Regions from separate parts of the Collinsella sp. An271 genome, predicted to be linked through region 2. Evidence: riboswitches for the same ligand, from Rfam matches in the RefSeq annotation. Region 2 holds a riboswitch; the other holds the start of a gene.
What was found. Region 2 has a riboswitch for thiamine pyrophosphate ahead of thiC (phosphomethylpyrimidine synthase ThiC). Riboswitches for the same ligand answer to the same signal wherever they lie in the genome.
Positions count from the first base shown of each region.

Region 1: it holds a riboswitch for thiamine pyrophosphate, as region 2 does, so the genes downstream of both, B5F74_RS06680 (thiamine-binding protein) here and thiC (phosphomethylpyrimidine synthase ThiC) in region 2, are expected to answer to the same signal.

Region 1 covers NZ_NFJE01000006.1:33,743-41,563, reverse strand. The annotation lists gene B5F74_RS06690 (ABC transporter substrate-binding protein) at 1-843, opposite strand, end outside; gene B5F74_RS06685 (ABC transporter permease) at 896-1,705, opposite strand; gene B5F74_RS06680 (thiamine-binding protein) at 1,689-1,997, opposite strand; TPP riboswitch at 2,049-2,174, opposite strand; gene B5F74_RS06675 (heavy metal translocating P-type ATPase) at 2,243-4,378, opposite strand; gene B5F74_RS06670 (DUF6110 family protein) at 4,466-4,777, opposite strand; gene B5F74_RS06665 (Rid family hydrolase) at 5,204-5,377, opposite strand; gene B5F74_RS06660 (alpha,alpha-phosphotrehalase) at 5,427-7,127, opposite strand; gene treP (PTS system trehalose-specific EIIBC component) at 7,243-7,821, opposite strand, start outside.
Region 2 covers NZ_NFJE01000010.1:22,484-30,304, forward strand. The annotation lists gene B5F74_RS09215 (hypothetical protein) at 128-556, opposite strand; gene B5F74_RS09220 (aminopeptidase) at 1,410-2,801, shown strand; gene B5F74_RS09225 (YaaA family protein) at 3,298-4,104, shown strand; gene B5F74_RS09230 (DUF6054 family protein) at 4,147-4,467, opposite strand; gene B5F74_RS09235 (hypothetical protein) at 5,066-5,299, opposite strand; TPP riboswitch at 5,395-5,511, shown strand; gene thiC (phosphomethylpyrimidine synthase ThiC) at 5,503-6,846, shown strand; gene thiM (hydroxyethylthiazole kinase) at 7,003-7,821, shown strand, end outside.

The sequences.
Region 1 (7,821 bases), on a different contig from region 2:
GTAGCCGCGGCGCGTCGCATCCAGAAACGCCTGCACGGTATCGGGGTCGTCGGCGATCAGGTCGTCGTTGGCGATGATCACCGGCGTGTAGAAGTCGAAGACCGAGTCGATGTCGGCGAACGCGAAGTAATTCGTGTCGAGGCCCGCAAGCTGGCACTTCACGCCGGCCCACGCCCAGTAGATCCAGATGGTGTCCACCTGGTCGGTCTGCAGCGCGGTCACCTCGTCGGTCACCGTGGAGGGGATCATCTGCACGCGGCTGAAGTCTCCCCCGTCGGCCTCGACGCAATGCTTGATCACGCCCTGCTCGATGGGGCCCTCCCAGGTGGCGTACGTGTGGTCCATCATGGCCGCGGGATGCGTGATGCCCTTCTCGGCGCGGCTGATGATGCCCGAGGTGTTGTGCTGGATGATGGCGGCGATGGCGCTCACGGGAAGACGGCTGTCCTCGCTCGAGACGTAGCTCGCCATGGTGTCCTGGAAGCTCACGCCGAACTGGGCCTCGCCGGTGGCGACCAGGGCGTCGGCGCCGTTTTCGGGCGCCTGCACGATCTCGACCTCGAGACCTGCCTCCTCGTAGTACCCGCGGGCCGCGGCGACGTACACGCCCGTGTGGTTGGTGTTGGGCGTCCAGTCGAGCGCGAACGTGATCTTTTTGAGCTCAGAGGCGCCTGTTGCCGCGGAGCCGCCGGAAGATGCGGTGCTCGATGAGGTGCCGTCGGAGCATCCGGCGAGCGCAGAGGCACCGAGGACGCCGGCGCCCGCAAGGCCGCACCGCACAAGCCCGCGGCGGGAAACCGGACGGTGGGCAAAAAGCTGATCGATGGTTGAGATGCGAGACATATGACTCTCCAATATGCGAAATCTGATCGATGCGCCTTGTCGGCACCTTTTCCTACCCCTCGGAGCGCTCCCAGGGCATGAGCTTGCGGCGCAGCGCGCCGACCGCCCACATGAGCACCAGCGACAGGGCGGAGATGAGGATGATCACGGCGAACATCTTGTCGAACGCGTAGGCGCTGCGCACGCGGGTCATGTAGACGCCCAGGCCCGAGAAGCCGCCGAGCCACTCGGCGATGACCGCGCCCACGATGGCGTAGGTCGCCGAGATCTTCAGGCCCGAGAACAGGTGCCCAAGCGACGCGGGCAGCTTCGCGTGGCGCATGATCTGCGCGCGGTTCGCGCCCATGGATCGCATGAGGTCGATGACGTCGGGGTCGACGGAGCGGAACCCGTCGAGCAGCCCCACCGTGATCGGGAAAAAGGTCGTGATGACGATGAGCACGACCTTGGGCAGCATGCCGTAGCCGAACCACAGCACAAGCAGCGGCGCGATGGCGACCGTCGGGATGGTCTGCGTGAGCACGACGAGCGGGTAGAACGCACGGTAGACGAGCTCGAAGCGGTCCATGAGGACCGCCGCGGCGAAACCGAGCGCGATGCCGCAGGCGAGCCCCGCCGCCGCCTCGGCGAGCGACGTCACGGCATGGCCGGCCAACAGCTGCCAGTCGCCGACGAGCGCCTGGATGACCGCCACCGGGCTCGGCAGCAGAAACGACGGGACGAGCCCCACCGAGCACACGAGCTGCCAGATGGCGACCAGGGCCAGCACGGTCACCGGGGCGGCCAGCTTGCCGACAAGCGGGCTCACCCCTGCCGTGCGCGCAAGCGCCGGCGCGCCCGAGCCCTTACGCTTCGGACTCATGGTACTTTCCGACCTTCTGCTCCGTCGTCAGCAGGCCGCGCTCGGGCGCATAGAAGATCTTGGCATAGGTGGCCACCTTGTCGGCGCCAGCCTTGATGACGATACGGTTCACCTCGGCGAGCACCTCCATGCACAGGTCGTAGTCGCCCTCGATCGCGGTCTCGAACGGACCGACGTACGCATCGGGAAACTTGGACATGATGTAGGCGATGGCCTCGTCGACGATGCGGCAGGTCTCCTCGTCGCTCTCCGTGTTCTGCGGCAGCACCTGAATCGCTACGCTTGCCTCCATGGTCTTCCCTTCCGAGGCATGAAAAAAGCCCCTCGAACATCGTAGGGGCTTTTGTATCAAAGCGTTGGTCCCTACGCCGGCATTACCCGGATCAGGTTCAGGGTCGAAGCGGTGCGGGCGATGCCGCCCGTCGAGCTTCCTCTCAGCCGGCATCCGCCAGCTCCCCTCTTGCGTGTCCAGTATATCCCAACTCGCGCAACCGCTCGCGCGTTCTTGCGACATCGGACGGCGCGGGACTCCATGTGCTATCGAGGTGCGGCCGACGGCAGCGCGCGACGGCCGGGCTCCGCGCCGTACGCGCGCGCATTGCGCGCCGCGAGCAGCACCGTGCTGCCGTTGTGCACCAGCGAGCTCGCCTGCGGGGTGACGATCCCCGTGACGCCGCCCGCCAAAAGCAGCGAATTCAAACCGATGACCTCGGCGAACGACGCGTCCATGCGAGCCGCGAGGCCCATGGAGAGCCTGCGCAGGCGCACGAGCGCATCCAGGTCGCCATCGGTGAGCGTGATATCGGCGACCTCTTTGGCGATCGCGGTCCCCGACCCCATGGCGACGCCGACATGGGCAGCGGAGAGCGCCGGCGAGTCGTTCACGCCGTCGCCCACCATCACCACGCGGCGACCCTCCAGGCGCAGCTGCTCGACGATGCCGTGCTTGTCTTCCGGCAGCAGGTCGCTTCGCCACTCGTCGATACCCGCCTCCGCGGCGATGCGCGACGCGGCGCGGGCGTTGTCGCCGGTGAGCATCACGATGCGCGTGAAGCCGAGCTCGCGCAGCTCGCGTATCGCGCGCGCCGTGCCGGGCTTGCACGGATCCTGGATGCCCACGACGCCCTTGAGCTCGCCGTCGACCGCGAGATAGAGCACGGACAGGCCGCCGAGCTCGGCGGCGATCTTCCCGCGCGCCTCGTCGGGGATGCGGACGCCCTCGTCCTCCACCACGAAATGCTCCGAGCCGATCACCGCGCGCTTGCCGTCGAGCGAGCTCGCGATGCCGTGCGCGACCAGGTACTCGACCGCCGCATGGCGCTCGCGATGCTCAAGCCCCTCCGCCGCCGCGGCGCGTACCACGGCGCGCGCCACCGGATGCGGAAAGTGCTCCTCCAAGCACGCCGCGAAGCGAAGCACCTGCGTCCTCGTCCATCCGTCAAGCGGAATGACGGCGCACACCCGGGGCGCCGCCTCGGTCAGCGTGCCGGTCTTGTCGAACACGATGGTGTCCGCCTCCGCCATGGCCTCGAAGTGCCTGGAGCCCTTAACCGTGAAGCCCTCGCGCGCCGCCTGGCTCATGGCCGAAAGGACCGCGATGGCGCCGGTGAGCTTCAAGGCGCACGAGTAGTCGACCATGAGCGCCGCGCTCGTGCGGGTGAGGTTGCGCGTCGTCAGGGCGACGATGCCCGCAAGCAGGAAGTTCCACGGCACGATTCGATCGGCGAGCCGCTCGCGGCGCGCCAGGCCCTCCGCCTTGTAGGCCTCCGCCTGCTCGACCAGGTTCACGATCGAGCGCAGCTTGGTGTCGCTCGCGCCGGCCTTGACGCGCACGTACGCCTCGCCGTCCTCCACGGCGGTGCCGGCGAACACGTCGTCGCCCACGGTGCGCTCCACCGCGAGCGGCTCGCCGGTCAGCGACGACTGGTTCACCATGGCGGTCCCCTGCTCGACCGTGCCGTCGACCGGAACGGGCATGCCGGTACGCACGACGATGAGATCGCCGGCGACAAGCGAGTCCGCAGGGACGCGGCGCTCCTCCGCTCCGCGCAGGGCCGGATCTCCGCAGGGCACGAGCTGTGCGTAATCGGGCACGTCGAGCAACGTGTAGATCAGCTGGTTTTGCGACGTGGCGCGCGTGTAGTCCTCGAGCAGCTCGCCCAAGTTGAGTAGCAGCATGGTGCTGGCGGCCGTCTTGAAATCGCGTTGCAGAAGCGAGATGCCGATGGCGGCTGCGTCGAGCACCGGCACGTCCAGGCGCGCACGGGCCAGCGAGCGCGCCGCGGCGCGGGCAAACCCCCGAAAGCCCCACAGGGTGCACAGGGCGCGCACCGGCGCGGGGAGGAACCAGCGTCGGGCGACATGGCCGCCCACGAGCGTCGCCACGTCCATCAGCAGGCCATGGGTTTTCGGTGCCAGCGCGATCTCGCACGACCCCCGCGCCACATCGATCGCCTCGGCATCGACCGCGCGCAGCACCGCCAGGGCTCCCTCGCGCTCGCCGGAGGCATAGCGCACGGCCACCGACCCGATGCGCGGGTAGACCGACACCGCGACGATGGCGGGAGCGGAGAGCAGCACGCGCCTCAGCGCGTCCAGATCCGCGTCTGGCACCCTTCCGGCAAGCTTCACGCGCATACGCCCGGGAACTTCATGCTCGATCGTTATCTGCATGATCGCACGTCTCCCCTTCATGAACGGCGGCTGCGGTGGGGACGGATCCCTCCGCAGCCACCTTTCCAGCTGTCCGGATTCGAGGCGCTACTCGGCCTTCTGCTCGACGGGCTTATCCGCCACGGCCTGCTCGTCGGCGTAGCACCCGCAGCAGCAGGCATCGTCCGCAGCCATCTCGGAGTTGAGGTACTCGGCCTCCGCCACGATGTCGTCGACCTCGGCCTTGGCCTGCTCGACGATGTCCTCGTAGCCCGCCTTGACGCGCATGCCCGCGGCGACGCCCTGAACGGCGAGGCGCTTGGCGGCGTCACTCGTGACGGCCTTGATGCCCACGGCGCCCAGCAGAGCGCCGATGCCGACGAGTGCCGCATGCGTTTTGGAAATGCTGAAGATAGACATGAGATGACCCTTCCGTGTCGCGAATGATGCCGATAGTCGTTTTTTCAACATAGTTCGCGTGCACGGTATGCCAAGGGAAACTTTTTGCCACAACACGATAGACATAGTTTCCCTTGTGAAACTATTGAGAATCTGAGGGGAGGGCCCAGGCTGCCTACAATCCTTTTTAAAGGAAACCCGCACGAAAGGATCGCCATGAAACAGCATCGGTTTTGGGCGTACGCGATGATCGTGTGCGCGCTCATGTGCGTCTACACGGGCAAGAAGCACATATAGGGAAGGCCGGAGCCCCTCCCGAAAAGACGGCGCACGGCAACGGGTTGATTGGGGACGGGTTCGTTCCAACCCATTGAACAGGAAGGACCCCGGAAGGGCAGTCGCTCTTCCGGGGTCCTTCCGCATGTCAGTATCTCGCTAGGCAAGCATCTAGCACATGGCCTCGATCTCCACCTTGGCGCCCATGGGCAGCGCACCGACCTGGAAGCAGGAGCGGGCCGGGTACGGTGCGCTGAAGAACTCCCCGTACACCTCGTTCACGTCGGCGAAGTCGGCCAGGTACACCGTGGTCTGGTTTTTCAGGGACAGTCCCCCGAATTTCACTCAGTGAAATTCGGGGGACTGTCCCTGAAAAACCGCTAAAAGACCGCTTCTATGACAGGAACACGGCCGCCTCGTAGGGGCGCAGCTCGAGCGCGCCGTCGGCATCCGACACGGGCGCATCGTCGTAGCTGCCGAGCAGGTACCGCGCACCGTCGACATCAAGCCCCGTCGCGCGCGACGGCTCGGAATCGAACGAGCACACCGTCACCAGGCGCGCATCGCCAAGCGTGCGCTCGAAGGCTATGACCTTGGGCGCCTGGGCGCCGGCATCCAGGAAGCGAACGGTGCCCTCGGCGAGCACGGGCAGCTCGTGGCGCAGCCGCACGAGCTCGCGGTAGAACTCGAACAGGGAACCGGCGACGCCGACCTCGGCCTTGGCGTTGACGAGCACGTGGTTTTCCGGCACCGCGAGCCAGGGGGTTCCCGTCGTGAAGCCCGCGTGCGGCCCTGAGGTCCACTGCATGGGCGTGCGCCCGTTGTCGCGCGAGCGCTCGTTCACGACGCGCAGCGCCTCCTCGGCCGTGGAGCCGCCCTCCATCAGGATGCGGTAGTTGTTCGTGCTCTCCACATCCGCGAAGCAGTCGATCGAAGGGTATCCCGCGTTGGTCATGCCCAGCTCGTCGCCCTGGAAGATATAGGGCGTCCCCTGCAGGGTGAACGAGCAGGTCGCGAGCATGCGGCCGACGCGCTCCCAGCTGCCGCCGCTCTCGCCGGCGCCCTCACGACCGCCGAAACGCGTGATCGCGCGCGGCTGGTCGTGGTTGTCCCAGAACAGCGCGTTCCAGCCGCCGCCCGCCTGCATGCCCTCCTGCCACGAGCGCAGGATCTCGCGCAGCCGCGCGATGTCGGGCTCCATGAGCTTCCACTTGTCGCCGTCGGCGTAGTCCACCTTCAGATGGTGGAAGCTGAACGTCTGGGTGAGCTCGTGGCGCTCGGGCGCGGTGTAGAGGATGCAGTTCTCGAGCGTGGTCGCGGCCATCTCGCCCACCGTGAGCATGCCGTCGATACCGGACGCAGCAACGAGTTCGCGCAGGTACTCGTGGACGTGCGGGCCGTCGGCCACGAGGCTGCGGCACGAGCCGTCTGGCGTGTCCTCAAAGACCTTGGGCTTGGAGATGAGGCTCACCACGTCGAAGCGGAACCCGTCCACCCCGCGCTCGCGCCAGAAGCGCACCACGTCGGCGCATGCGGCGCGCACCTCGGGGTTCGTCCAGTCAAGGTCCGGCTGGCTCACATCGTGCATGTGCAGGTACCACTTCCCCAGGCGCGGCTCCCACTCCCATGCGCTGCCGCCGAAGGCGCACTGCCAGTTGGTCGGAGGCTCGCCCGGATCTCCCGCACCGGTGCTGCCGCGCCCGTCGCGCAGGATGTAGTAGCGCCGGTAGCGCTCATCGCCCGCGAGCGCGCGCTGGAACCAGGCGTGCTCGCTCGAGGTGTGGCAGAGCACCATGTCAAGCATGACGCCGAGGTCGCGCGCATGCGCCTCGCGCACGAGCTCGTCGAAGTTGTCCATCGTGCCGTACACCGGATCGATTGCGCAGTAGTCGGAGATGTCGTAGCCGCCGTCAGCCTGGGGTGACGGGAAGAACGGCGTGATCCACAGGTAGTCGACGCCCAGATGCGCCAGGTAGTCGAGCTTGGAGGTGATGCCCGGCAGGTCGCCGACGCCGTCGCCGTCGCTGTCGCAGAAGCTCTTGATATAGATCTGGTAGACGACGCTTCGCTTGAAATCCTTCTCGATTGCAGCCATGCTGCAAGCCCCTTTCCGATGGTCCTGCCGGATGCGCTGCTGCGTCCATCCGGCGCCCCTTCTTTGGACCTTCGGGTTCGCCGGGCGATGTGCCCAGCGGACCCGGAGCGCGCGGTTAACCGCAAAACGTGATGACCGGCGTCTTTCCTTCCACAGCGTCCATGCCGCTTGCGAAGTCGAAGTCGGTCGCGTCGGCCGTAGAGGCCACGATGAAGGCCGTGGTCGCCGGGTGGCCCGCCGCGGCGATCTTTTCGGTGTCGAACGTGAGCAGCTTGGTGCCGGCCTTGACCTTGTCGCCCTGGTTCACGAAGCACGCGAAGCCGTCGCCGCCCATGTCCACGGTGTCGATGCCCACGTGGATGAGCAGCTCGACGCCGTTGTCCAGCGTGAGGCCCACGGCGTGGTTGGATGCGGGCATGGTCACGGTCACGGTGCAGTCGGCGGGCGCCACCACGGTGTCGCCGGAGGGCTCGATGCACACGCCGTCGCCCATGACCTTGCTGGCGAACATCGGGTCGGGCATCTCGGTGATGGGCATGACGCGGCCGGCAAGCGGGGCGAGCAGGGCCTGCTCGCAAGGCTCAGCACTGGCAGCGGGGGCCGGAGCGGAAGCGGGCTCGGCGTCGGTTGCGGACTCGGCAGCGGCGGCCTCGATCTTGGCGATGCCGCGGTCGGCGGCGGACAGCTGGCGCTT
Region 2 (7,821 bases):
CGATGCAAAATGGTTGAGACGGAAGTTACGGCTACGCCATTCATCTGGGATTTTGCGATTGGCTACTGCAAACAATCACCTAAGTTCTTGACTGTCAGAAATTGGTTCTCACGAGCAGGCGATGCCGTCAGCAGAACGGCTCGTCGTCCCAATCAGACGGCACACGAGGTCGTCCGTCCAGATCATATTCCAAGTCAAGACGGTAAGTCTTCATGTAGGCTTCCTCGAAATGAAGAGAACAGCCAGAAGCTCCTCCTTCGGCCCTCCTGAGCATCATGGCGTTATCCACCTCGCCATACCAAAAGAGGTTGCGCAGCATTCTGGTAATCCGGATGGGAGTTCCCGGCAGCCGAAAATCAGGGTCCACAAGGACCATACGGCCGTTGCCGTTTCTGACATACCTGCCTTCACCCTTCCAGTCTGTTATCAAACTGTCTTCATGACCGTTCGAGCCGGCAACGGTGAAGACGAGATAATCGAAGCCCGGCTTGTAGAGGTTGTCGAGAGCCGACATGTCGTAAGTCAATTTCACATCGTTGTACTCGGATGCTTTCACCGGATGCACTCCCTTACTCGCCATCAGGAAGCAACTCTGAACGCATTCTGTCGCAGAGCACGCCACTCTCGAGGACAACGTCCGCGCTCAAAGCCATTGAGACCGTACCGCCGACAAGCCCGGACTCAGACTTCTACACTGACATGGGGCACCCTCGTCTTCCAGATGATGAATGAAGCCGCCGTTTCCGTTTACGCTATCGAACATGAGCCTCCTTCCCTTCTAGTTAGGAAGAGTGTACTCACCTGCGTGGACATTTGCCCAGATCCGCAAAAGACTTGACTCCGATAAGCCACTTTCGATAGGCCCAGGCTGAAAATGTGTTGGGATGCCTTCCCATTTCCTCGCAATTTGTGCTTAGAATCAGATTGGCGCCGTCGCGATGCTTACCGCATACCTCCAATTATGGCGGTCCCTCCCCGATCGCGAGTTCACATTGCCTGGGCACAAGGGGTCAGGCGCTAGCCCTCCTCCTGCATACAACCTCAAGGTAGGGGGCGCTACCAAGCGAATGATAAACGGGCCCATCGTCATCAAGCATACGCCAAAAACAAGCGAGCTTAGCCCGTGCATGCGCAAGTGCATCGTGCGGACGGAGACGGACTCCGTAATGCCGTGCGCAATCTGTAGCACCCTGCAGCTGAGCGATTTAAAGCATGAAGCATCCTTCGCCAACAACCCGCTTCGATCTCTTGCCGCCCGTTTGCAGGGCACCCGGGCACGTCGATTCGCCCTCGCTTAGCTGAACAGGCCTCGAACCCGCCCCCTCCACACAAAGCCTATGTCACCACTAGGAATACCGTGCTACCATTCCCTGCGGAATTATCGGTAACGGAACGAGGAGGCATCCCTTATGGAGCGTCCGAACGCATGGAAGAAGTACGGTGAGGCGGATCTTGCCGAGCTCGAAAAGCTCTGTGGCGAGTACCGCGCCTTCATCAGCGAGAACAAGACCGAGCGCGAGTGCGTGCGCGCGAGCGTCAAGCTTGCCGAGGCTGCGGGCTACGTCGATCTTGACCAGGTGACGGCCGAGGGCCGCAAGCTCTCCGCCGGCGACAAGGTCTATGCCGTCTGCCACAACAAGACCATCATGCTCGCCAACATCGGCACCGCGCCGCTCGAGCAGGGCGTGAACATCCTGGGCGCGCACATCGACTCGCCGCGTCTGGACATCAAGCAGAACCCGCTGTACGAGGCCGGCGACATGGCCTACCTCGACACGCACTACTACGGCGGCGTGAAGGCCTACCACTGGGTCGCCACCCCGCTGGCGCTGCACGGCGTCGTGTGCAAGAAGGACGGCACCACGGTCGAGGTCTGCGTCGGCGAGGACGCCTCCGATCCCGTGTTCTGCATCTCCGACCTGCTGATCCACCTGGCTTCCGACCAGATGAAGAAGTCCGCCGCCGAGGCTGTCGACCATGAGAACCTCGATGTCATCATCGGCGGACGCCCCGTGGTGATCGAGGGCGACGACGCTCCGAAGGAGCCCGTCAAGCAGATGCTGGTCGACATCCTGTCCGACAAGTACGGCATCGAGGAGGAGGACCTGCTGTCCGCCGAGCTCGAGGTCGTGCCCGCCGGCGCTGCCCGCGAGATGGGCCTCGACCGCTCCATGATCCTGGGCTACGGCCAGGACGACCGCGTGTGCGCCTACACCTCGCTTGCCGCCCTGCTCGACGTCGAGCAGGTCGAGCGCACGAGCGTGTGCCTGCTTGTCGACAAGGAGGAGATCGGCTCGGTTGGCGCCTCCGGCATGACCAGCCGCTTCTTCGAGAACACCATGGCCGAGATCATGGAGCTCGTCGGCGAGACCGGCCCGCTGGCGCTCCGTCGCTGCCTGGCCAACTCCCGCATGCTGTCCTCCGACGTGTCCGCCGGCTTCGATCAGCTCTACGCCGACCGCTTCGAGAAGAAGAACGCGGCCATCATGGGTCACGGCCTGTGCTTCAACAAGTACACCGGCAGCCGCGGAAAATCCGGCTCCAACGACGCCGACGCCGAGTACATGGCGCTCGTCCGCACCATCATGGACGAGGCCGGCGTCGACTTCCAGACCTGCGAGCTCGGCCGCATCGGCGCGGGCGGCGGCGGCACGATCGCTTTCATCCTCGCCGAGTACGGCATGGACGTCATCGACTCCGGCGTGGCGGTCCTGTCCATGCACTCCCTGTGGGAGGTCACGAACAAGGCCGACGTCTACGAAGCCTACAAGGGCTACAAGGCGTTCATCGAGCGCGCGTAACGCACCCCGCTCAACAGCACGAGGCGCGCGGTCTTGCCATCCGGCAGGCCCGCGCGCCTTTTCGTGCATTTCAATCCGCATGTCTGCGAGGGGCGCGCCGCGCTTATTCGGTATAGATTCCCGATCGTGGTCAATTTACCCATCGAACCGGGAAATGAATGCTGGATTGCGGGAGCCGGCTCGGCAGAAACGATCCGCGACACAAAAGAGACAATATAATACGTGTTTTCCTCGCGCGCTTAGGGTGCCTTTTCCCAAAGAGCGGGAAAGGGGCCTTGGCCGTTCTTCAATAGGCTTGTAGTAATTAATATTGTATATATACGCACAGATGGTGCAGTCCCGGTTCGATGGGTAAATTGACCATGATTCCGAAAAGATAAAACAGGGACGCTCGCTCAAAGGAGGCCCGCCCGATCCATTCCATCGGATATCATCGGGATGCGCGGGAATCGCATCCCCACCGTCCCCCATGTTGTTCGCTACCCCAGGAGAGCCCATGCTGCAGGTCATCATCTCCCCCGCCAAGCAGATGCGCGTCGCCGCCGACACGTTTACGCCGCGCGGCATCCCGCCGTTTCCCGAACGCACGGAACGGCTCGTGCGCGAGCTGCGCGACATCGAGCGCACGCAGGGCGCCGAGGGGCTCAAGCGCCTTTGGCGCGTGAACGACAAGCTCCTCGCCGAGAACATCGAGCGCCTGCACGAATTCGAGCCCGTATCCCACGAGGAGGCGCTTGATGATCCTGCCGTCGCCCGGACCATATCCCCTGCCATCTTTTCATATATAGGCATCCAGTACCGCAGCATGGCGCCGGAGGTCATGGGCTTTCCCGAGCTCGAATGGCTGCAGGCTCATCTCTGGGTTCTTTCGGGCCTATACGGCTGCGTTCGTCCATTCGACGCCGTGCAGCCCTACCGCCTGGAGATGGGTGCGAAACTCTCCGTCGACGATACGCGCGACCTTTATGCCTTCTGGGGCGACCGGCTGGCGCAGGTGATTTGCGCTGATGGCCCCACATGCGTGGTGAACCTGGCGAGCGTCGAGTACGCCAAGGCGGCACTGCCCCATCTTCCGGCAGGTTCACAAGCTGTGACCTGCATCTTCGGCGAGGACCTACGCGCCGGCAAGCCCGTGCAGCGCGCAACGGCGAGCAAGATTGCACGTGGCTCGATGGTCCGTTGGATGGCCGAACACGGCATAGAGCGAGCAGAGGACCTGGTCCGCTTCGACATAGGCTATGCCTACGCACCGGAGCTCTCATCCGAAGACGGCAGCACGCTGGTATTCATGAAACGCGCTTGATGCGACATCAAGAAAAGGTGGAATGTGCCCTCGAACTACGAGCTACCGGCTGCATGACTCCATCTCTTCCAGGAAATCCTGCTCCAGGTGCTTCTTGACGCCGTAGCTCAAGTTGAGAAGCCCATCACCGGAACCCGACGCGATCGCCGTGACACGCGAGGCCGCATCATCGCCCGTGGCCACGATCGTCAGGCTGGCGTAACTCGACGTCCGCAGGTAGAACTTCTCGATAACGAGCACGTAAAGCCCTTCATCGCGCTCCACCTTCCCCGCGATCTCGACCGAAGAGCCCAGACGGAAAACCGCAGCGCGAATGCACTCTTTGACCTCATCCAGCCCCAGAGCCATCTGAATGTCTACCATGCCCCCACCATCCCTCGGAGCGAAACCCGACCGATCCGTCATCTGGCTTGAGTATAGATTCCTGCCTGTCCCTGTGAAATGCGGCGATGGTGAACACGAGAGCCCTTGCGCCGAACGGCCCTGAAGGAGGTCGCGGCGGCCGCAGACATGGAGCTTCGACCAACAAACCCCCTTATCGGCCGCCCAAAACAATAACCTCTGCTAGACCATCGTGGATACTGGGGGCTCGTGCAAGCATGCGCGCCGAAGGGGTGTCCCCAGCGTCCAAGAGCGCATGCGGAGGGCACGTCCCCGGTGCACGCCCAGCCGGGGCCCCGCAGACGGTGCGACGCCTTCCCGCAGAAAGCGTCGCGACGGATTCTGCGGGAACGGCGGGGATGATTTACATAACGGCCAAAACGATATAGGCGTTCACCTCGGTGTTCTACGTTTCGTCTGAATCGGTATGCATTTTTCGCCCGAGCTTCCCGCAGAAACCGTCGCGACGTCAGGCACGGGTTGGAACGAACCCGTCCCCAACCAACCCAGTCCGTTTGATGTGACTGTATCTTTCTGCCACAGCGACTGCCCGCGTCGGCGCTTCGACCGGCAACAGACCTTACCTGCTGCCCAGGAGCACAAAGAGCACGAGCACAAGACAAACCACGAGAAACACCAGCAGGCAGCCGCATCCGCAACCTCCGGAATCGCGCGGCGCGCCGCCGTCGGATCCCGACAGCTCGTTGATGAGCATCTCGCTCACGGCACCCTCGCCTATGCTCACGTGCCCGTCTCGGTTCCAATCCATCGGCGTCTCGCCTCCCCCGCGCCCCTCGCGCCATCGAAGTCGCATGTCCATTATCGCCTACATTCCCGACACCCACCACCGCGCTCCGCACTATACTGGAATGCAGCAGAGCGCCGACCCGTGCGGAAGGCGCCGCACAATCGCATATCACGGGGAGCTTGCAGGACACCACGGCAGGCTGAGAGGGGACGTGCCCGTCCCGACCCGAGGAACCTGATATGGGTAATGCCAACGAAGGGAGCATGCGTATGAACGCACCCAACACTGCCAATCTTGTCACGCAGCTCGACTACGCGCGGGCGGGCATCATCACCGACGCCATGCGCGCCGTCGCCGAGCGGGAACACCGCGATCCGGAGTTCATCCGCGCGGGCGTGGCGGCGGGCCGCATCGCCATTCCGGCGAACATCCGCCACCTCGACATGGGCCTCGAGCCCCGCGGCGTCGGAGCCGGCCTCTCCACCAAGGTGAACGTCAACCTCGGTATCTCCGGCGATGTCGCCGACGCCGATGTCGAGTGGGAGAAGGTGCGCACCGCCGAGAAGTTCGGCGCCGACGCCATCATGGACCTCTCCAACTCCGGCAAGACGCGCTTTTTCCGCCAGCAGCTCGTGCGCGAGACGCCGCTCATGGTGGGCACCGTCCCCATGTACGACGCCATCGGCTACATGGAAAAGCCCTTGGTCGAGCTGACCGTCGACGACCTGCTCGAGGTCACGCGCGCACACGCCGAGGACGGCGTGGACTTCCTCACCATCCACTGCGGCATCAACAAGAGCGTCATCAAGACCTTCAAGGAGACCGGCCGCCTCATGAACATCGTGAGCCGCGGAGGCTCGCTGCTGTTCGGCTGGATGGAGGTCACTGGCAACGAGAACCCCTTCTTCGAGTACTACGATGAGATCCTGAAGATCTGCCATGAGTACGACGTCACCATCTCGCTCGGCGACTCGTGCCGCCCGGGCTGCCTCTACGATGCGAACGACGCCGTGGAGACCGCCGAGATGATCGAGCTGGGCAAGCTCACCAAGCGCGCATGGGACGCCGGCGTCCAGGTCATGATCGAGGGCCCCGGGCACATGCCCATCAACGAGATCGAGGCCAACGTGACGCTCGAGAAGAGCCTGTGCCACAACGCGCCCTACTACGTGCTCGGCCCGCTCGTGACCGACATCGGCGTCGGCTACGACCACATCACCGCCGCGATCGGCGGCGCCATCTCGGCGAGCGCCGGCGCAGACTTCCTGTGCTATGTCACGCCCGCCGAGCACCTGTGCCTGCCGAACGCGCAGGATGTGCTCGACGGCCTCATCGCCACGAAGATCGCCGCGCATGCCGCCGATATCGCCAAGGGCGTGCCCGGCGCGAAGGATGTCGACAACCGCATGGGAGATGCCCGCCGGCGCCTTGCCTGGGACGAGATGTGGACCTATGCGCTCGACCCGGTGACGTCGAAGGCGCGCTACGAGGCCTCCCCCGCCTCCACCGAGGGCACCTGCACCATGTGCGGCAAGATGTGCGCCGTGCGCACGGTCAACAAGGTGTTCGAGGGTACGACGATCGATCTCGACGCCCAGGGGAATACGGATTGATTCATGAATGTACGGGGGCCGAATCAACGTTTGCGCAGGATTAGTTTATTTGACACCCCTGTTCATTCATGAATGAGCTGACCGACGCTCCCGAACGGAAAACTCACATGGAGGACCGGGCAGGGCCCCGTCCTCATCTCAGAAAGGAATAGCACCATGGACATGGCAGAACTCGGCCGTGCACTCGACAACGTTCGCACCACCGTGCCGCTCGTGCACTGCATCACCAACTACGTGACGGTCAACGACTGCGCCAACGCGCTGCTCGCGTGCGGAGGCTCCCCCATCATGAGCGACGAGCCCGATGACGTGGAGGACATCACCTCGATCTGCGGCGGCCTCGTGCTGAACATCGGCACGCTCAATCAGCGCAGCATCGAGGGCATGCGCGTGGCCGGCAAGCGCGCGGGCGAGCTGGGCCACGCGATCGTGCTCGACCCCGTGGGCGCCGGCGCATCCAAGCTGCGCACCGAGACGGCGGCGGAGCTCATCGACACGCTGCCCGTCACGGTCGTGCGCGGCAACATGAGCGAAATCAAGACCATCGCCGGCTCCGCCGCAGCGACCCGCGGCGTGGACGTCAATCCCGATGACGCCGTGACCGAGGACAACCTCGCCGCGAGCGCCGATTTCGCCCGCAGCCTCGCCGCCAAGCTCGGCGCTGTCGTGGCCATCACGGGCGCCATCGACATCGTCGCCTCCGCGGACCGCGCGGTCGCCATCCGCAACGGCGTGGCGACCATGGGCAAGATCACCGGCACCGGCTGCATGCTCACCTGCGTCGCTGCCGCATACGCTGTCGCCAACCCCGACGATGTCTTCGGCGCGACCGTCGCCGCCATCGCGGGCCACGGCCTTGCCGGAGAGGTCGCCGCGGCGCGCATGACACCCGCCGACGGCAACGGCAGCTTCCGCACCTACCTGCTCGACGCCATCTGCAATATGTCCGCCGACCAGCTCATGGCCGGCGCCAAG